DNA from 3 places in the Gordonia sp. YC-XJ4 genome. Region 1 is predicted to be linked to each of the others. Evidence: riboswitches for the same ligand, from Rfam matches in the RefSeq annotation. Region 1 holds a riboswitch; each other region holds the start of a gene.
The links. A riboswitch is a leader RNA that binds a small molecule or an ion and turns the genes downstream of it on or off. The one in region 1 is predicted to bind S-adenosylmethionine.

Region 1 (6,795 bases):
GTGCCGCTATCGGCGGCGCGGGCGGCAAGGTGATCGAGGATGCGGCGCTGCACGGTGACGTCGAGGGCGCTCGTGGGTTCGTCGGCGATGATCAGCTCGGGTTCGCACGCCATCGCCATCGCGATCAGCACACGCTGCCGCTGTCCGCCCGAGAGTTGGTGCGGTAGTTGGTGGTAGCGCACCTCCGGATCGTCGATGCCGGCGTCGGCGAGGTGCTCGAGCGCGTGGATGCGGGCCGTCTTGCGGGCGGCGCGACCGTGGATGCGCAGGACTTCGGCGACCTGATCACCCACGCGTTGCACGGGATTGAGTGCGGTGCCCGGGTCTTGCGGAACCAGGCCGATCCGTGCGCCCCGAATCCGGTTCATGGCGCGGGAGCCGAGCTCGTCGATCCGCAGATCTCCGAGGTGCACGCGACCGGTGGAGTGCGCCGTGCGCGGTAGGAGTCCGATGATCGCGTGCGCCACCGATGATTTCCCGGATCCGGACTCCCCGACCACGGCAACGGTCTCGCCCCGCGCCACCGTGAGATCGACTCCGCGGACCGCCTCGGTCTCGATGCCGTTGGTTCGGTACGCCACGCGCAGATCGGTCACGTCGAGGACAGGGAGATCGGATACCGGGCTCATCGGTGATCTCCCGCCGAGATGCGGTGGCCGACGGTGTGCGCCGCGAGCACGACGGCCACGATCGCCAATCCCGGCAGTGTGGTCATCCACCAGGCGGTGGCCAGATAGTCACGGCCGTCGGCGATCAGGGATCCCCATTCAGGAGTCGGCGGGGTGGCGCCGAAGCCGAGGAACGACAGCGACGAGATCAGCAGGATCGCCATCCCGAATTCGGCGGCCGCCAGGGCGAGCACCGGGGCGTAGGAGTTGCGCAACACGTGTCGGACGAGCACGACCGGGGCCGGGACCCCGAAGGCACGCGACGCCTCGACGAACGGGGCGTGGCGGACCCGCAGCACCTCGGCGCGCATGACCCGCGCGAAGCTCGCGACGAGCACCACCGCCACCGCGATCGCGACCTTGGTGGTGCCGAACCCCAGGGCCGCGACGATGGCCAGGGCCAGCAACAGTTGTGGGACGGCGAGCATCACGTCGATGGCCCGCATGATCACCCCGTCGGCGACGGCCCCTGCGGTACCGGCGAACAACCCGAGGATCGCCCCCACGAGCAACGCGACCCCGACGGCACCGATGGTCGCCGTCAGCGACAGACCCGCCCCGTGGACGAATCGCGCGTAGACGTCGCGGCCGAGGTTGTCGGTGCCGAACCAGTGCGCGGCGCTCGGTGGTGAGAGTTTCTCCGAGGGCACGGCCAGCAGGGGGTCGCGTCCGGTGAACAAGCCCGGGGCCACCGCGAATCCGACGGCGAGTGCGAGGACGATCACCGCGAGTGTCACCGCGGCATTGGACCGCAGCCACGCCCACACCGCCGCGGGCCGCACCGCCGTCGGACTCCACGACCAGGACGGCACCGACACACCGGTGTCGGATGAGTCAGACATTGATCAGCTCCGTCCGGGAGTCGTTGTCGCGCGCCGTCGGCTCCCGTCGGCGCGCACCGCTGAGGATGCGGGGGTCGAGGAACGGGTAGACGACGTCGACGAGCAGGTTGATGGTGACAAAGACCAGCGCCGAGAGGGTCACCAGCGCAAGCACGACCGGGATGTCCTGTGCGAGAACGGCGGATTGGGCGAGCTTGCCGACACCCGGTCGGGAGAACACCGTCTCCACCACGACCGCCCCGCCGAGGAGGTTGCCGACGACGACGCCGGCCACCGTCAGCGCCGGCAGCGACGAGACCCGCAGGATGTGTCGGGTGATGACGCGCCCGCGGCTCGCACCCTTGGCGGTGGCCGTCTGCACGAACGGCGCCGCATCGGTGGCGGTCATGCTGGTCACCAGCACCTGCCCGAGTACCCCGGCATACGGGATGGCCAGCGTCACCGCGGGCAGCACGATCGACCCGGGTCGGGTGTCCCCGAATGCCGGGAACCACGGCAGACGAAAGGCGAAGACCTGCAACAGGACCAGTCCCACCCAGAACGTGGGCAGGGCCACCACCAGCGGCGGGATGGACAGCAGGCCCCGACGCAGCAGCGTCGAGCGGGTCCAGGTCGCCAGCACCGCGAGTCCGACCCCACCGACGACGGCGAGCGCCACTGCGGTGAGCGTGAGCGCCACGGTACCGGGCAGGGCGTCGGCGATCACGTCGGTGACCGGACGCCCCTGGGAGATGGACAGCCCGAAGTCACCGTGCAGCGCGCCGGTCAACGCCGACCAATACTGTTGCCACACCGAACGATCCAGTCCGTAGCGGGCCTTGAGGGCGGCTACGGCGGCCGGGTCGGCGGGGATCGAGGCATCCGAGGTTGCGATCGACACCGGATCCGAGGGCAGCAGGATCAGGATGATGAAGGCGACGGTGAACGCCGCCCACAGCACCCCGATGGCCGAGGCGATGCGGATCGCGAGATAGCGGATCATCGCCGGTCACCGACCCGAGAGCCAGGTGTCGTGGAACTGCAGGCGTGCCGAGGCGTCGAAGGACACCTGGTGTGCGGTGCCCGCGGTACCGATGGCCTGCGAGAGTTCGATAGTGGGCAGGAACAGTCCGTGCTCGATGATCTGGGTCTGGGCGGTGGCCAGGTCCGCGTTGCGTGCGGCGGTGTCGGTGGTGCTCTGCTGCTGAGCCAGCGCGGTGTCCAGCGCGGGAATCGGCCCGCGCCGGTTCAGGTTTCGGGTGGTCAACCCGAACTGGGTACGCAGGATGTCACCGTCGGCGCGTGTCACGTTGTAGTAGATCGCGTCGTAGTCGCCGGAGTTTTGTCGGACGGTGGCCTCGGCTGCGGGTACCACGTCGAGCGCCATGTCGACGCCGGCGTTCTTCAGCTGCTGCTGGACGAGTTCGAGGATCGCCTGGTTGCCGGCGAACACCGGACTGTAGAGCACCGAGAACGACAGGCGCCGGCCGTCTTTGACGCGAATGCCGTCCGCGCCGGGCCGCCAGCCGGCGGCGTCGAGTAGCTGCCGGGACTTGGCGGCGTCGAAGGCCAGGGCCGCCGTCTCGGCATGGAATCCCGGGGTGTTGGCGGCCAGCACCCCGGTCGCCGGGTGGAAGTCCTTGTCGAGCACGGTGTCGACGAGTTCGGTGCGGTTGATCGCCGGGAGCAGTGCAGTGCGGACCTGCTCGTCGGCGAGTACTCCACGGGAGACGTTGGGCTGCAGGCCGAATGGCACGCCGGGGTTCACCGCGGTGAGTACCTTGCCACCGGCCGAGGAGATCTGTGCCTTGTCGTTGGGGAGGGCATCGCTGATGACGTCGAGCTGACCGGAGCCCAGTGAGCCGGTGCGCACACCCGACTCGGGGACGACGGTGAAGTCGATCCCGTCGAGGTAGGCGTCGCCGGTATGGGTGAACACCGCCGAGCCCCATTGATATCCGGTGCGTTTGCGCAGGGCGGCCGAACGGCCTTGTTGCCATGCGGAGTACGCGAACGGCCCGGAGCCGATGTTGGTGCCCTGGCACCGCTGTTCGGGTGTGGCGGCGACGGTCGCGTCGGCCTGGATGCCGAGCTGCGGAGTGGAGGTCGCCTGCAGGAACTGCGCGTTCGGTGCGGAGAACTCGACCCGTGCGGTCAACGGGTCGACAACGGTGGTACCGGTGTAGCCGCTGAGATATGTTGCGGCCAAGGGCGCCTTGGCGCCACCAAGGGTGGTGACGATGGCGTCGAAGTTCTTCTTGACCGAGTCGGCGGTCAGCGGGGTGCCGTTGCTGAAGGTGACGTCGGGCTTGAGGTGGAAGGTGAAGGTCTTGGCGTCGGGGCTGACCTCCCAGCTCTGCGCCAGCCACGGTTTCAGGTCACCGCTCCCGGGTACCTGGTCGGTCAGTGAGTCGACGATCTGACGGGTCACGTAGATCGTCTGGTTGGTGGCGCTCTGGGCGGGGTCGGAGCAGGTGGGCGCGTCGGAGAGGCCGTAGCGCAGCGTGCCACCGGAGACCGGCGGGCCGGCGTCGTCGGACTGCGAGGAGCCCCCGCCGCATGCGGCGAGGCCGAATACGGCCAGCGCGGCAACGGATGCCGTCGCGGTACGGGCGACGGTGGTGGTGATGCCACGCATCAGATGAGGCCCCATTTCTTGGCGAGGAGTTCGTGCGAGCGCAGCCGGTCACCGTGATCATGGGTGACCGAGGTGATCACGAGTTCGTCTGCATCGGTCAGCTTTCCGAGCGCAGCCAAGCGCTCGACGACGGTGTCGGGGCTGCCCACGAACTGGGTCTCGAGGCGGTCGGCGACCAGTGCGCGCTGCTCGTCGTCCAGTGGTGGCGCGGTGGCCGGATCCGGGTACTCGACGGCACCGTGGCCGCTGCGGATGCTGTACACCCAGTGCCCGTAGGTGGAGGCGAGATGGCGTGCGGTGTCGTCGTCCTCGGCGACCACCACATCGGCCGAGACCACCACGTACGGTTCGGCGAGTACCGCCGACGGCCGGAAGGCGGCGCGATAGGCCTGCACCGCTTCGAGCGTCGTGCCGGGGCTCACGTGATAGTTGGCGACGAAGGGCAGTCCGCGCGCGCCGGCCACCTGGGCGCTCTGACCCTTGCTGCTGCCGAAGATCCAGAGCTCGACGTCGGCGCCCTCACCGGGCACCGCATGCAGTTGGAGACCGGACGGGCTGCGATAGGTGCCCTCGAGCAATGCGGCGATGTCGGCGACCTGCTCGGCGAAATCGGGGGTCTGCGCACCGGGCTGGGTGAGTACCTCGAAGCTGCGTGCCAGACGCGAATTCGCCAGCAGCGCCGACACATCGAACGGTTCGGGGAGCACCACACCGTCGACGACGCGACTCGGGCGGGGAATGCTCGGCAGGGTCACCGCAGGTGTCGAAGGCGTGGGTGTCGACGGCGTGGGTGTCGACGGCGTGGGTGTCGAAGGCGTGGGTGTCGCCGTGACCGCTTCCGCGCGCCGCTGACCGGAGCGTCCGAGACCCAGGTCGATGCGGCCGGGATGGAAGGCGTCGAGCAGACCGAAGGACTCGACGACCGAGACCGCGGTCGTCTGGCCGACCTGAACCGCCGCCGACCCGACCCGGATGGTGGTGGTGGCACCGGCGATCTGACCGATCAGGACGGCCGGATTGGAGCCGGCCACCGCGACGAAGTGATGTTCGGCGACCCAGTAGCGGCGATACCCCCACTGCTCGGCGTGCTGCGCGAGGTCGATCGTGTTGGCCAGTGCGGCAGCAGGATTGGAGCCCTCACTGATCGGCGCGAGATCGAGCACCGACAACGGGGCATGGTCATGAAATGGCACGAGCCGACTCCCATCGATCCCGGCGTTAGCACCCTCCTCTGGGGTTGCTGCGACGTCGACGAGCCGGGTCTCTCGGTCGCTCCAGATGGTCGATTCACGGTAGGTCGGCGGCGCCGCACACGGCAAGAAAGTCAGGAGCTGCTCGAGTACGTCGACGGCGTCCGGGCGCGTACGCGGCACAGACTTTCGGTCACCGTGGGATTAACCCGAACGTCCGGACGGCATCGGTGGCGAGCAATGGCGTCGTCACGCCCGCGTCGACCTTGTCCGATACGGGCGATTTAGCCTAACCTAACGAGATGTGTGCTCGTGGAGTTCTCGCCGGCCTGTTGACCCTGGTGTTCGTCGCCCTTCTCGGGTGCTCCTCCCCCGACGACCCGGCCGGGTCCGCGGGAGAGACCGTGACCGTCGAGCACCAGTACGGATCGACGACGATTCCGAGCGATCCGACCAAGGTCGTGACCTTCGGCGGCGCGTGGTCGGATTCGCTGATCCGCCTCGGAGTCCCGATCACCGCGGAGTTCCTCGCGCAGGGGTATTCGGGCCCGAACAATCGCTTCGCCTGGACGCCGGAGCACTCGTCGACGATCGTCACCTATGACGTGGAGGCCGGTACCCCCGACGTTGCCGCAATCGCGCGGTTCGCCCCGCAGGTGATCCTCGCCGGATACCTGCCCGACCGCGCGGCCTACGACCGCCTGACGCAGATCGCCCCCACGATTCCGGTGATGGCCAAGAACACCGTCACCGACAGCTGGCAGGACGTGATGACGACGGCCGGCCGGATCTTCGGCAAGCAGCAGCAGGCCGATGAGGCCGTCGCCGAGGTCGAGCAGCAGATCGCGGCCACCAGGGCGAAATACCCGGCGAGCCAGGGCAAGACGTTCACCTTCGGACAGCTGACCCCGCAGAATCAGTTCGGTGTGGTGACCAGCGACACCGACCCCTCCGCGAAACTGCTTGCCGAACTCGGACTGGTTCTCGACCCGGCGGTCAAAGGGCTCGCGCCCGGTGGCGCACGCACGATCGTGTCGGCCGAACGTATCGACATCTTCGCTTCGGACCTGCTGATCTTCTGGCCGCTGGTCGGCGGGCCCGAGGCGTTCGATGCGATACCCGGCTGGGATTCGCTGCCCGCGGTGCGCCGCGGCACGACGGTGTTCCTCACCAACGACACCGCGTCGGCGTTCGGCGGACCCACGATCTACTCGGTGCCGTGGGCGATCGACAAGCTGACGCCGGCGTTGGCGAAACTGTAGGCGCTCGCCCCCGGCGGCGCCTCAGGCGGCGCCGCGTTCCTCGATCTCCTCGAGCCGGTCGATCACGGTGCGCGCGAACACCTGCTGCTCGGTGACCGCGAGTTGGTTGCGGCTGCGCGAGGTGAACGCGAAGAGCCAATCGATCAGCGTGGTGAAGCGGTTGCGAAATCCGACGAGGTAGATCAGGTGCAGGAACAGCCATCCGAGCCAGGCGAG
Region 2 (6,795 bases), 2.3 Mb from region 1:
GGCGTCGATCTTGCCCGAGGCAAGGGCCAGGTTGATCGAGTTGGCGTCCGGGAAGTAGACGACGTCGAGGGTCTTGCCCTCGGCGGTGAGCTTGTCCCGCCACTCCAGCAGTAGGCGTTCCTGGTTGGTGCCCGACCCGACGGCCACCTTCTTGCCCGCAAGGCTCTCGTAGTTGCCGTCGAAGTTCCAGGAGCTCGCCTTGAGCACTTCGAAGGCGATTTCGTCCTTGCGGTAGGTCGCGAAGTCGTATTTTTCCTTGCGCTCTTCGGTGACGGTGATGTTGGAGAATCCGACATCTGTTCGCCCGCTGTCGATTCCGACGAAGAGGTTCTCCCACGTGGCGTTGGTGATCACCGGTGTGAGCCCGAGGACGGCCGCGACGAGGCGGCCGAGGTCGGGTTCGGCGCCGGTCAGCGTGTGCTGATCGGACCCGATGAACGCCAGAGGCGGATACCCCGAGGGCAGTGCCCCGATCCCGATCGACAGCTCCCCGGAGTCACGCACCGCCGCCGGCAGCGCGTTGCGAATCGAATCGACCTGCGGCACAGTCACATCGATTTGGTTGGCGGCGCCGTTGGAGACCGCGCCGATGACGACACCGCCCGGCTTTCCGGATGGTTGCGCGGCGTCGGTGGAACCGCCCGAGCACGCGGTGAGCAGACTGCCGACGAGGCCGAGTGCCACGGTGACGGCACCGAGCCGCGTCGCGGCCCGGCGACGAGCGCGCGTTCGGGGGGTGACGCGATCGGCGGAACGCGTTGGTGACATGGAGTTACTCCGTTTCTGGGGTGTGACGGCAGGGAGGATGACGACGTGCCCCGGCGGGGTCGCCGACGGTGGTGGCGGTCGGTGAGTGGTGGTCGGTGTGTGGTGGTCGGTGTGTGGTGGTCGATGTGTCGCGGTCAGAGCACTCGGAGCAGGAAGTCCTTGGTGCGCTGGTGTGTCGGATGATCGAGGACCTGCTCCGGGGTGCCCTGCTCGACGATGCGGCCGTCGTCGAGGAAGACGATGGTGTCGGCGACCTCGCGGGCGAAGCCGATCTCGTGGGTCACCACGATCAAGGTGGTGCCGGTGGCGGCGAGATCACGGATCACCGCGAGGACGTCGCCCACGAGCTCGGGATCGAGCGCCGAGGTCGGCTCGTCGAAGAGCAGCACCCCCGGCTCGACGGCCAACGCCCGGGCGATGGCGACCCGCTGTTGCTGACCGCCGGAGAGCTGGCGCGGATATGCGTCGTACTTGTCCGAGAGTCCCACGCGCGCAAGGAGTGCGCGGGCAGCGCGCTCGGCGTCCGCGCGGGTGATCCGGCCGGTCGAGACCAATGGTGCCGCGACATTCTGGCCGGCGGTGAGGTTGGAGAACAGGTTGAATGACTGGAAGACGTAGCCGATGCGGCGCCGCTGTCGCAGGATCTCGCGTTCGGGCAATTCCCGGAGACGGCCGCCGGTACGGCGGACGCCGATCAGTTCGCCGCCCACGCTGACGTGGCCTGCGTCGAGCCGTTCGAGATGGTTCACGGCACGGAGCAGGGTCGACTTGCCCGAGCCCGAGGGTCCGAGGATCACCGTCACCTCTCCCGGGCGGATCGTGAGGTCGATGCCCTTGAGGACGTGATGGTCGGCGTAGAAGCGGTGGGCGCCCACGATCTGCACCTCGGCACCGGCCGGCGTCGTGTCCGGTGTGATGGCGGCGCGCGTCATGCGGCACGCTCCCAGGGACGCAGGGCGATGCTCCGGCGAACGCCGGCAACAGCGAACCGCAATCGCTGTATCGGCGTGGGGGGCAGGGTGCGGACCGCCCCTCGCGCGAAGTAGCGCTCGATGTAGAACTGGACGATCGAGACGGCGCTGGTGAGGATCACGTACCAGACCGTCGCCACCATCAGCAGTGGGATGATGTCACCGGAATAGGTGCTCGACTGGGTCGAGACCACGCCGAACAGATCGAGTAGCGACACGTAGTAGACCAGCGATGTCGACTTGATCAGCCCGATCAGCAGATTCACATACGACGGCACGATGGACCGCAGAGCCTGCGGCAATGTGATGCGCAGAAAGTGATAACGACGTGGAATGCCCAGTGCGGCAGCGGCTTCGTGTTGGCCCGCGTCAACCGACAGGATGCCGCCGCGCACGATCTCGGCGGCGAACGCCGCCTCGTGGACGGTGATACCGATGACGGCGATCAGGAACGGGGTGGCGAGATCGGCCTCGGAGAAATGAAACAGTCCCGGGCCGAACGGAACACCGATACTCAGACTCTGGTAGAGCGCCCCGAAGTTGAACAGGATGAGGAGCAGTACGATCAGCGGGATCGATCGAAAGAACCAGACGTAACCCCAGCTGACCGCCGCGAGCACGGGATTGTTCGACAGCCGCATCAGCGCCAGGACGATGCCCACGGCCAGGGCGAGCACCGCACTGTACGCTGCGACCTCCAAGGTGACCCCGAGGCCTTCGAGAATGACAGGGCGAAAGAACCAGTACCCGAACCGATCCCATTGGAAGAACGCGTTGGTGGCCAGGCCGTGGACCAACTGCGCACCGACGATGAGCACGATCGCGGCGAGAACCCACCGGCCGGGATGACGCAGGGGCGCAACGCGTTCGGCGACCGGCGGCGTAGTCGTGCCCGCCGACGACGGGTGCGAGTCCCCCGACGGCGCCGGGTGTGGATCGGCACTCGTGGACGGCGATGGGGCGGACATGGCGGCACTCTCCTCCAACCGGGGAACGGGGCACGCGAGGAGAGGCGTGCCCGACGACACCCCGGGCGTATCCCGCGGGTACCGACGACCACGACGGCACGACGACTCCTCACGAAATCGTTGTGGCCGTTTCCATCACGCTTATCGGGACATTCCCGATCCGGTCGTCACCTGGGGCACCCCACCGCGATGCGAGGGTTGCCGGTCAACCAGCCAGGGCTTGTCGTTGACGCTCATGACCGTCTCGTTCACGCTAATACCGCACGCCGCAGCGGTCAGTATTTACATTCGTCGATGAGTGAAAGTCTCGTGGCGTCGGCGTCGGACACCATAGTCGTCTGACGCTGCGTTATTCGTCTGACGCTGCGTTCCTCAGACCTGCGTTCGTCAGACGCTGCGTTCACCGGCCAGGATCGCCTCGAGGCGCCGGTGGATGTGCGGGGAGAGAAAGGGTGTCACGTCGCCGCCGAGCTTGGCGACCTCTTTCACCAGCGAACTCGAGACGTGCGCGAAGCGCGGATCGGTCAGCAGGAACACGGTCTCGACGTCGGCCAGCTCACGATTCATCTGCGCCATCGGAAGCTCGTAGTCGAAGTCCACCGACGAGCGCAGACCCTTGACGATGGAGTGGATCGCGTTCTCTCTGAGATAGTCGACGAGCAGGCCGGTCCACTGATCCACCCGCACATTGGGCAGATCGGCGCAGTCCTCCCGGATCAGTTCGAGCCGCTCCGGGACCGAGAACAGGCCGCGCTTGTTGGGATTGACGACAACGGTGACCACCAGCTCGTCGAAACACGCGGCAGCCCGCTCGACGACGTAACGGTGGCCGCGCGTGAAGGGATCGAAGGAGCCGGGGATCACCGCACTGGTCATACTCTCCAGAACCTACCCGGCCTCCCCGCCGGTGACTCGCGCGACCTGCACCGTGGTGTCGCCGTAGGACTTGTCGGTGACGACCTCCCAGCCGACTGGCCATCTCGTCGTGGCCCGGCGGCCCCGCTCAAGGACCAGTAGGCCACCGTCGGCGAGCCAACCGCCCGCGCCGAGCGCCGCGAGGTCGCCGTGCACCTCGTCGTCGGTGAATGCATAGGGCGGGTCGGAGAAGATCACATCGAAGCGGCCCGTCACACCTACTCGGGCCGGGACGTCCGCTCGGGCCGGGCCGGCCAGGAACGCCGACACCGGTGCGGTGATCACCCGGCCCACCTCGGCGACGCCGAGCGCCCTCAGGTTGGCGGTGACGACAGCGGTGGCGCGACGACGGTTGTCGACGAACACGGCCGAGGACGCGCCACGGGAGAGTGCTTCGAGGCCCAGCGCACCAGACCCGGCATAGAGGTCGAGGATGGCGGCACCCTCCAGATCGATCCGGGCGTCGAGAATGTTGAACACCGCCTCGCGCACCCGATCGGAGGTGGGCCGGGTCCCGGCGTCGGGAACCTTCAGTGGTCGTCCGCCGTGGCGGCCGGCGATGATCCGGGTCACCGAACCATTCTCCCATTGCCGATTCGGTTGAGCCGTCCCCCTCGACGGGCGGCGCCACCGGGGTCGTCACCGCGGTCGCCGCCGGACAATTCGCCCACCCGCAGCGAGTCGTCGCAAGCGTTTGTGTCCCGCATCACAAATACCGGATGAACTGGGCATTGAGGGGGCATTTCCCCACCGATTTACGCAGGCAGGTGAATTCGTCGACACACGTTGTTAACGTCGAATACGTTATGAGCCCGTCCCACACAAGAACGGCCCCATCACCCCTTCTCACTCTCGACTACCGGGTTCCCTCGGTGGCCGACGGTACCCGACTCTGGGAGATTGCCAAGGACTCCCAGGTGCTCGACGTGAATTCCAGCTACGCCTACGTACTGTGGTGCCGAGACTTCGCCGAGACGTCCATCGTCGCCGAGGTCGACGGCCGCACTGCAGGATTCGTCACCGGATATCGACGTCCGTCCGACCCGTCGACCCTCATGGTCTGGCAGGTCGCGGTCGACGACGCGTATCGCGGTCACGGGATCGCAGCAACGATGCTGCATCGACTCATCGATCGTGCCGCACGACGCGGGGTGGTGGCCATGCACACCACCATCAGCCCCGACAACGTTGCCTCGCAACGATTGTTCGCATCGGTGGCTGCCGCTCGCGGACTCCGATTCGCCCGGCGCGACCTTTTCGCCGCCGGCGACTTCCCGGACGCACACGAGCCCGAGGACCTCTATCTGCTCGAGCCCGAGGTTCCCGAACCCTGATCCCGGGCAACAGGAGTCGGCTCCCGAGCCGGTCCTGATCCACCAGCCACACGGTCAAAGATGGGTCCGCACAACATGTGTCGATCAGGTTGCTCCGTACATGTTGGTGCGCACCGGTATCCCCGCGCGGGCCACGCCGATCCGCTCTGTGCGGATCTCACCTGCGGTGGCGGCGCGACGCGCGCCCCGGGCGACGGCCTCACAGATTTCCCACATTGGAGGAATAACCATGAACGACCAACCCACCGCCAAGAAGACCTCGATCGATGATTCGGTCTTCACCCAACACGAATCCGAGGTCCGCAGTTACTGCCGTAGCTGGCCGACGGTGTTCGGCCAGGCTCGTGGGTCGTGGCTGACCGACACCAACGGCGACCGCTACCTGGACTTCTTCGCCGGGGCCGGTGCGCTCAACTACGGCCACAACAACCCGGTCCTCAAGTCCGCGTTGCTCGAATACATCGAATCCGACGGCATCACCCACGGTCTCGACATGGCCACCGTGGCCAAGGGTCGGCTGATCGAGGAGTTCACCTCCAAGATCCTCGCGCCGCGCGATCTGGACTACAAGATCCAGTTCCCGGGACCGACCGGCACCAACGCCGTCGAGTCGGCACTGAAGCTGGCCCGCAAGGTCACCGGCCGTGAATCGATCGTGAGTTTCACCAACGCTTTCCACGGCATGACCCTCGGCTCGCTGTCGGTGACCGGCAACTCGATGAAGCGCGCCGGCGCGGGTATCCCGCTCGTGCACGCGACCCCGATGCCGTTCGACAACTACCTCGGCGGGGCCGTCGAGGACTTCAGCTGGTTCGAGCGGGTGCTCGACGACTCCGGCAGCGGACTCAACCTGCCCGCGGCGGTCATCGTCGAGACCGTGCAGGGCGAGGGTGGGGTCAACGTCGCGCGCGCGGAGTGGTTGCGTGCGCTCTCCGAGCTCTGCCGGCGTCGCGACATCCTGCTGATCGTCGACGACGTGCAGATGGGCTGCGGCCGCACCGGTGAGTTCTTCTCCTTCGAAGAGGCCGGGATCAAGCCCGACATCGTCACGCTGTCCAAGTCGATCAGCGGATACGGGTTGCCGCTGGCACTCGTGCTCATCCGCCGCGACCTCGACGTGTGGTCGCCGGGCGAGCACAACGGCACCTTCCGCGGCAACAATCCCGCGTTCGTCACCGCGGCCAAGGCGATCGAGCACTACTGGTCCGACGATTCGCTCTCCCGTGACGTCCACATGAAGGGCCGCCAGATCAACGAGGTGCTCTCCACGCTCGCCGCCCGGCACGAGGGCGTCTCGACCCGCGGCCGCGGCATGGCACGCGGACTGGTGTTCGCCGAGCCCGCCGACGCCGGCAAGGTGTGCGCCGCCGCCTTCGGCGCCGGCCTGCTCGCCGAGACCTCCGGTCCGTCCGACGAGGTCGTCAAACTCCTTCCGCCGCTGACCATTTCCACCGAGGATCTCGACCACGGGTTGGGGATCCTCGCCGATGCCACCGAGGAGGTGCTCGCATGATCGTCCGCACCACAGACGAGATCACCGGAACCGACCGAGACGTCGCCGACCCCAAGGGCAATTGGGTGTCCAAGCGCATCGTGCTCGGCGGAGACCGGGTCGGGTTCTCGTTCCACGAGACCACCATCAACGCCGGCAGTGTCAACGAATTCCACTACGCCAACCACATCGAGGCCGTATGGCTCGTCGAGGGCACCGGCACCCTGCTCGACCGGGAGACCGGCGAGACCTATCCCCTGGCTCCGGGCACGATGTATCTGCTCAACGGTCACGAGCGGCACACCGTCACCGCGCAGACGCAGATGCGCATGCTGTGCGTGTTCAAT
Region 3 (6,795 bases), 2.7 Mb from region 1:
GAGCGGGACCAGCCCCACCGGCAGGCCACCGAGTGTGGTCAACGTGGTGTTCAGGTAGGTGTAGAACGCGAACATCCCCCCGAAACCCACGATTCCGATGAACAGGGTGAACCACACCTGCGAGCGGCGCAGGGCACCGAGTTCGGTGACCGGGTTGGTGACGCGCATGTCACGCAACGACGGCAGGCTGCGGATCAGGGCGGCGACGGTCGCCACGCCGACGACGACAACCACCAGAAACGCACTGCGCCAACCGAAATGCTCACCGAGCCAGGCAGCCATCGGCACGCCTGCGACGTTGGCCACCGCCAGGCCGAGCATGACCTGCCCGATCGCCTTGGCGCGCCTGCCCGGACCCGCGAGATGCGCTGCCACCAGAGCGGCGACCCCGAAATACGCGCCATGCGGCAGACCGGCCACGAACCGCGCCGCGACCAGCAGGCCGAAGGACGGCGCGAGCACCGTCGCGACGTTGCCGACGGTGAAGGCGACCATCAGGCCGATCAGCAAGGTGCGCCGCGACATCCGGGCGGTCAGGGCGGCGATGAGCGGCGCACCGACCACGACGCCGAGCGCGTACGCCGAGATCACCGTCCCGGCGGTGGGCTCGCTGACATCGAGGGCGCCGGCGATATTGGGCAACAGACCCATCGCGACGAACTCGGTGGTCCCGATACCGAAACCGCCGAGCGCGAGCGCCAGGATCGCCCAGCGTAGCGACGTCTGGCGACGAGAAACATTGTCGGACAACGCAATACCGAGATCATCGGACGCCACCGACGGTGCCGCGCCGGTCGCGGGCGTCGCGTCGGCGGTCACGGCGGAGGTGGGATGGGCTGATTTCGACACGGGAGGCGTAACCACGGCGCGTCCGCCGCGGATTCCCGCCGACGCGGGTGAGTTCGTTCACACGGGTTTGTCGGGCCGGAATCGAGACGCCCGTCACGGTGTGGCGGCAGCGGATTCCTTCACCGACGACGGGGTCGGCACCGTAATTTGATCGGGCGCGGAACCGCTTCCGGCATCACCTGGTGACGGCGCGGAACTCTCCTGCGCCGACGTTGCCGACGGCGACGGCGTCGCGCCCGACTCGGACGTCGAACTCGACTCCGGTGACGTGCTCGGCGCAGGTGACGTGCTCGGCGCAGGTGACGCACTAGGAGCAGGTGAGGTGCTCGGCGCAGGTGACGTGCTCGACTCCGGTGCCCGCCTTGCGCCGACAGCGCCCCCACCCTCACCGACAGCGCCCCTGGTCCCGCTGACTGCGCCCGCCTCATCGCCCACAGCGCCCGCCCCACCGTCGACTGCGCCCGTCTCACCGTCGACTGCGCTCTGCTGGGACGCAACCAGCGGCACCGCGACATGTGTCGGGGTCGACAGCACCGACGCACCCGCACCCGTCGAACCCCTCGGCACCGTCGTGATCCCCTCGACGACGCGCGCCACCCAGTACCTCACGAAATTGAGCGGCAGCGCGACGATGCTCTTGCCGCTGGCGAGCAACGCCTGGGCTCCCTGCTCGAAGAGCTCGCCGTTCCAGGTGAGCACGCCGGTGATGGTGTTCTCGAAGGCGTACAGATCCGGCAGGTACGCGCCGTAGCCCAATTGCGGCAACGGCGGAAACCAGTCCATGACCCACCGGATCGGCGGCTGGAAGTCGGCGAGGGTGATCCCGATGATGTCGGGTAGGCGGAACCGGTAGGCCACGAGGTCCGGGACCGACCAGTGCAGGCCCACGGCGTCGACGAGGTTCTGGGTGAGGATGGCCATCGACGAGGGCGAGGCGATCGTGCAGGTCTGCAACGCTCCGCTCTGCGTACATGTCATGGGCTCGTTCGCGCCGTTCATGTACCAGGTCGTGCCGGTACCCGGGAATTGATACATGTGAAACGGATACTGACCGTGCTTGACCCAGTAGCCGAGGAGCGCGTCGAGGTCGCCGATCGGGTCATGGAACGGATCGGGGAGATCGCAGATCGGGTCGCCCGCGATGCAGTAGGTGGTCACCGGCAGGCCCCCGTAGTCGGTGACTGCTCGGGTTCCGGACATGGTCAGACCGGGGATGATCCCGACCAGGGTCGCCTCGATCCCCTGTCCCCACAACGTCCCCGACATCCGCGGATCGGAGTAGAGCTCACCCGACACCGTGCGCGCACCGTCGGAATCGGTGGTGGAGATGACGTAGGTGGAGCCGTCGTCCATGGTCACCGGCCGATTCGCACCGATGTCGGTGAGAACGTCGCCGGCCACCCGCGCTCCCTGCGAATAGCCGGCGATGACGATCTTCTTGTCGGCACCGCACTGCTGCTGGTACGCGGCGACGGCCTGCTCCAGGTTGGCCGACCCTTCGGCCTCGCTGGCGTTGTATCCGACCGACCCGAGTGGCCAGATGGTCGCGGAGTACGGGACCTGCTCGATCTCGTAGGCGCCCGCGCCGGAGTACGGACTGTCCGGCAGCTCCTCCCAGTGCGCGCCGTGCCCGGTGTAGCGCTGTTCCATCCCGACGAGATACGAACCGTCGGAATTCCACGTGCCGCCGACGATGAACACCCGACCGGGTTGACTGCACGCCGCCGCCGTTTCCGCCGACGCGACCCCGTGACCCCAGAATGCGGCCGCGATGAGCGCCACACTCGCGGCCCCGACCACTCCGGTCGAGACGCTGCCGCGGAGCGAGGCAAAGGAAGGTGAGAGCCGCATCGGACACGTCCTTGGGCGAGGGAACCGTGACGTGGCAAGGGTAAGCAGACGGCGCGGCCGATTCCGGCGGATCGGTCGAGATCAGGACGGCGATTCGTCCGTCCGGGCGACACCTACCGCGCGCCCGAACCGCACGGACCGTTTCTGTCCAGCACGCAAACCAGGCTGAGCAGGAGGGTTCTCAGCCGACGACGACCGTGTTATATCCTTGTCGCCAGGTCATGAGTATCAGCGTCAAGCCCCGGCTCGCTGATCGGCAACCCTCCAACCGCGGTGGGGTGCTCCGGGTGATGACCGGGTTGTGGGATCGCGACGAGCATCCCCGGCAAGCGCGGGTCCGAAGGTCGGACCCCATCAGGGTCACCACACCCTGCCGACCGCAGAAAGTGATCTATTTTCATGTCTGACGTAGCCAACGACGGTACGGATGCCCAGAACCCAGCCGACAACTGGAGTTTCGAGACCAAGCAGATCCATGTGGGCCAGTCGGCCGACGCCGCCACGAACGCCCGTGCACTGCCGATCTACCAGACCACGTCGTACGTCTTCAACGACACCACCCACGCGGCCAACCTCTTCGGCCTCGCCGAGCCGGGCAACATCTACACCCGCATCATGAACCCCACCCAGGACGCCGTCGAGCAGCGGGTCGCCGCACTCGAGGGCGGTGTCGCGGCACTGCTGGTCGCGTCCGGTCAGGCCGCCGAGACCTACGCCATCCTCAACATCGTGGAGAACGGCGGACACGTCGTGTCGAGCCCGCGTCTGTACGGCGGGACCTACAACCTCTTCCACTACACGCTGCCCAAGCTCGGCATCGAGGTGAGCTTCGTCGAGGATCCCGAGGATCTCGATTCGTGGCAGGCCGCGGTCCGCGACAACACCCGCGCGTTCTACGGCGAGTCGATCTCCAACCCCAACAACGAGATTCTCGACATCGAGGGCATCTCCGAGGTCGCCCATCGCAACGGCGTGCCGCTGATCGTCGACAACACCGTCGCCACCCCGTACCTGCTGAACCCCCTGGCCCATGGCGCCGACATCGTCGTCCATTCGGCGACCAAGTACATCGGCGGGCACGGCACCGCGATCGGCGGCATCATCGTCGACGGCGGCACCTTCGATTGGCGGGTGCAGCGTGATGGTCAGGATCTGTTCCCCGGCTTCACCACCCCCGATCCCAGCTACCACGGTGCGGTGTTCGCCGACCTCGGTGCGCCGGCCTACGCGCTCAAGGCGCGCGTGCAGTTGCTGCGTGACACCGGCGCGGCGATCTCGCCGTTCAACGCCTTCTTGCTCGCCCAGGGACTGGAAACCCTGAGCCTGCGCGTCGAGCGCCACGTCGCCAATGCGCAGCGGGTCGCGGCCTACCTCGCCGATCACGCTCAGGTCGAGTCGGTGGCCTACGCCGGTCTGCAGTCCTCGCCCTGGTATTCCCGTGGTCAGAAGCTCGCGCCCAAGGGGCAGGGCGCGATCATCGGCTTCGAGATCGCCGGTGGCGTCGACGCCGGGAAGCGCTTCGTCGAGGCGTTGACGCTGCACAGCCACGTCGCCAACATCGGTGACGTGCGGTCACTGGTCATCCACCCCGCGTCGACCACCCACAGCCAGCTGACCCCCGAGGAGCAGCTCGCTGCCGGCGTGACCCCCGGCCTGGTGCGCCTGGCCGTCGGTATCGAGGGCATCGACGACATCATCGCCGACCTCGACCAGGGTTTCGCGGCGGCCAAGTAGTTCTAGGACAGGAGCACAACACCCGTGTCGGTGAGCATCGACCCCCAGGCGACCACGACGCATCAGCCCGAGTGGGAACGAGTTCCCGACGGACAGATGGTCCGAATGCGTCTGGGGTCGTTGTCTCTCGACAACGGGCAGCAACTCGACGACGTCACCCTGGCGTTCCAGCGCTGGGGGGCGTTGTCGCCTGCACGGGACAACGTGATCCTGACCCTGCACGCCCTGACCGGTGACTCGCACGTCACCGGCGCTCCCACCGACGAGCATCCCTCCCCCGGGTGGTGGGATGGTCTGATCGGGCCGGGAGCGGCCATCGACACCGACGAATGGTGTGTCATCTCCGCCAACGTCCTCGGCGGCTGCCGTGGGTCGACGGGCCCGTCGTCGCCGGATTCGCAAGGGCGGCCTTGGGGTTCACGCTTCCCCGACATCACCGTGCTCGATCAGGTGCGTGCCGAGGCAGCCCTGCTCGATGCCCTCGGCATCAAGGGAATCGGCGCGGTACTCGGCGGCTCGATGGGTGGCGCGCGTGCGCTGGAGTGGGCGATCGAGTACCCCGATCGGGTCCGCAGCGCACTGGTGCTGGCGGTCGGCGCGCGTGCCACCGCCGATCAGATCGGCACGCAGACCACCCAGATCGCGGCCATCACCTCCGATCCCGACTGGCAGGGCGGCGACTACCACGGCACCGGACGGTCCCCGATCGCCGGCCTCGGGATCGCCCGGCGCATCGCCCACCTCACCTACCGATTCGAGGGTGAGCTCGACGAGCGGTTCGCCAATACGCCTCAGGCGCAAGAGAATCCGCTTCTCGGCGGTCGCTATGCGATTCAGAGTTATCTCGAGCACCAGGCCGACAAGCTGATCGAGCGCTTCGATCCGGGCAGCTACGTGGTGCTCTCCGACGTGCTGAACCACCACGACGTCGGCCGCAACCGGGGCGGGATCGCCGCCGCCCTCGCCTCGTGCACCGTCCCGACCATCGTCGCCGGCATCGATTCGGATCGCTTGTATCCGTTGCGGTTACAAGCCGAGATCGCCGAGGGCCTCGGCAATTGCGTCGGCGGGCTCCAGGTGGTCCGCTCCGACAAGGGCCACGACGGGTTCCTCACCGAGTTCGACGCGATCGCCGATCTCCTCAAGCGCACTGTGGATCTCGCTCGCCGCTGACGCACTCACACCGACACAGACCGACCCGCCCACGCGCCTGCAGGCGTCGTGGGCGGGCGTGTCTCAGCGGGCGGGTGTGGTGGTGGTCGTCTCCGCCGGATTCCCCGCACTCGGCGCCTGCGCGGTACTCGACGACGGCTGGGAGGGCCGGATTTCCGGAGCGAATCCCGGCGCGGTCGTCTGCGGCGGCACGATGCTGGGGATCAGACCGGACGGAATCAGACCGGACGGGATCGGCAGCGTCGGATACGGAGTCAGTGTCGGGCCGGTCGGGGTGGTGGTCGACGGGGTGGTCGCCGACGGCGTGGTGGTGTTGGGCACCAGCGTCAGGGTGGTCGTCGACGTCGTGAGCGGCAGTTCGGTCGTCGCCCAACTCGGGAGTTGCTCGTGCCCGTCCGGCGAGGTCGGCGACGACACCGCGACCGAGGTCACCACCGAAGTCGTCTGGTGATGCGACGTCGTCGTGAATCCCGAATCCCGGGTGGTGTCAATGGTGTGCGCATCGGCGGTGCGCGTCGGCGAAGGCAGCGGGTCGGCGTCGTCGGTCACGGTGGCGCCGACTGCGACCGCCGCCATCACGATCGCACCGATGATCCCGGCCACGATCGCCACCGGTACCGCCGACCAGCTACGCGCGCGGCGACCGCCGATGAAGGCCAGTCGGTTGGTGCCTGCCTTGCCGGCGAGCATCGCCGCACCGGTGGCCGCGGCCAATTCCGGCGACGCCGGGGTGAGGAGTTCGAGTCCGGCATCGGGCACGATTCGTCGGGTGACGGGCAGATTCGCCAACCCACCGACCAGCACCGCGGCGTCGGGGGCGTCACCGCGCAACCGGAGATCGGCGAGATAGCGGGCGAACACCTCGCGCGCCTCGTCGACCATCGGGCCGGCAACCCGCTCGACGGTCGCCGAGGTCAACGACACCCCGGCCAGTCCTGCCGATGAGCCCAGCCCCGCAGTGGATGCACCCGAGGCGGACGTGGGGTCGGCGACCTCTTCCTTCGCTGTGCGGCAGGCGCTGACCAGCTTGGCCCGCTGGCGCTTGGTGCGGGTGCCGGCGTCGGCGCCGTCCACCTCCGCGGCGATGTGGTCGGCGAGCGCCTCGTCGATCCGGCGTCCACTGAGCACCGTCGACCTCTCGATCGACCCGACCCGGCCTGCGGCCGGATCCACGGTGTAGAGCGACAC

Region 2: linked by a shared signal. The riboswitch ahead of AC5ZH6_RS10525 (amino acid ABC transporter permease) and the one ahead of AC5ZH6_RS20715 (LLM class flavin-dependent oxidoreductase) in region 1 are both predicted to bind S-adenosylmethionine.
Region 3: linked by a shared signal. The riboswitch ahead of AC5ZH6_RS08845 (bifunctional o-acetylhomoserine/o-acetylserine sulfhydrylase) and the one ahead of AC5ZH6_RS20715 (LLM class flavin-dependent oxidoreductase) in region 1 are both predicted to bind S-adenosylmethionine.

What each region holds. Positions count from the first base shown of each region.
Region 1 covers NZ_CM183447.1:4,672,730-4,679,524, forward strand. Annotated here, with positions in the region: gene AC5ZH6_RS20695 (dipeptide ABC transporter ATP-binding protein) at 1-629, opposite strand, end outside; gene AC5ZH6_RS20700 (ABC transporter permease) at 626-1,510, opposite strand; gene AC5ZH6_RS20705 (ABC transporter permease) at 1,503-2,492, opposite strand; gene AC5ZH6_RS20710 (ABC transporter substrate-binding protein) at 2,499-4,127, opposite strand; gene AC5ZH6_RS20715 (LLM class flavin-dependent oxidoreductase) at 4,127-5,320, opposite strand; SAM riboswitch class I at 5,328-5,412, opposite strand; gene AC5ZH6_RS20720 (ABC transporter substrate-binding protein) at 5,620-6,579, shown strand; gene AC5ZH6_RS20725 (NAD(P)/FAD-dependent oxidoreductase) at 6,601-6,795, opposite strand, start outside.
Region 2 covers NZ_CM183447.1:2,382,373-2,389,167, reverse strand. Annotated here, with positions in the region: gene AC5ZH6_RS10535 (ABC transporter substrate-binding protein) at 1-768, opposite strand, end outside; gene AC5ZH6_RS10530 (amino acid ABC transporter ATP-binding protein) at 903-1,700, opposite strand; gene AC5ZH6_RS10525 (amino acid ABC transporter permease) at 1,697-2,707, opposite strand; SAM riboswitch class IV at 2,840-2,948, opposite strand; gene coaD (pantetheine-phosphate adenylyltransferase) at 3,095-3,583, opposite strand; gene rsmD (16S rRNA (guanine(966)-N(2))-methyltransferase RsmD) at 3,596-4,195, opposite strand; gene ectA (diaminobutyrate acetyltransferase) at 4,429-4,956, shown strand; gene AC5ZH6_RS10505 (hypothetical protein) at 5,041-5,187, opposite strand; gene ectB (diaminobutyrate--2-oxoglutarate transaminase) at 5,186-6,469, shown strand; gene AC5ZH6_RS10495 (ectoine synthase) at 6,466-6,795, shown strand, end outside.
Region 3 covers NZ_CM183447.1:2,006,819-2,013,613, reverse strand. Annotated here, with positions in the region: gene AC5ZH6_RS08855 (MFS transporter) at 1-849, opposite strand, end outside; gene AC5ZH6_RS08850 (cutinase family protein) at 943-2,700, opposite strand; SAM riboswitch class IV at 2,918-3,038, shown strand; gene AC5ZH6_RS08845 (bifunctional o-acetylhomoserine/o-acetylserine sulfhydrylase) at 3,100-4,434, shown strand; gene metX (homoserine O-acetyltransferase MetX) at 4,459-5,607, shown strand; gene AC5ZH6_RS08835 (Hsp70 family protein) at 5,671-6,795, opposite strand, start outside.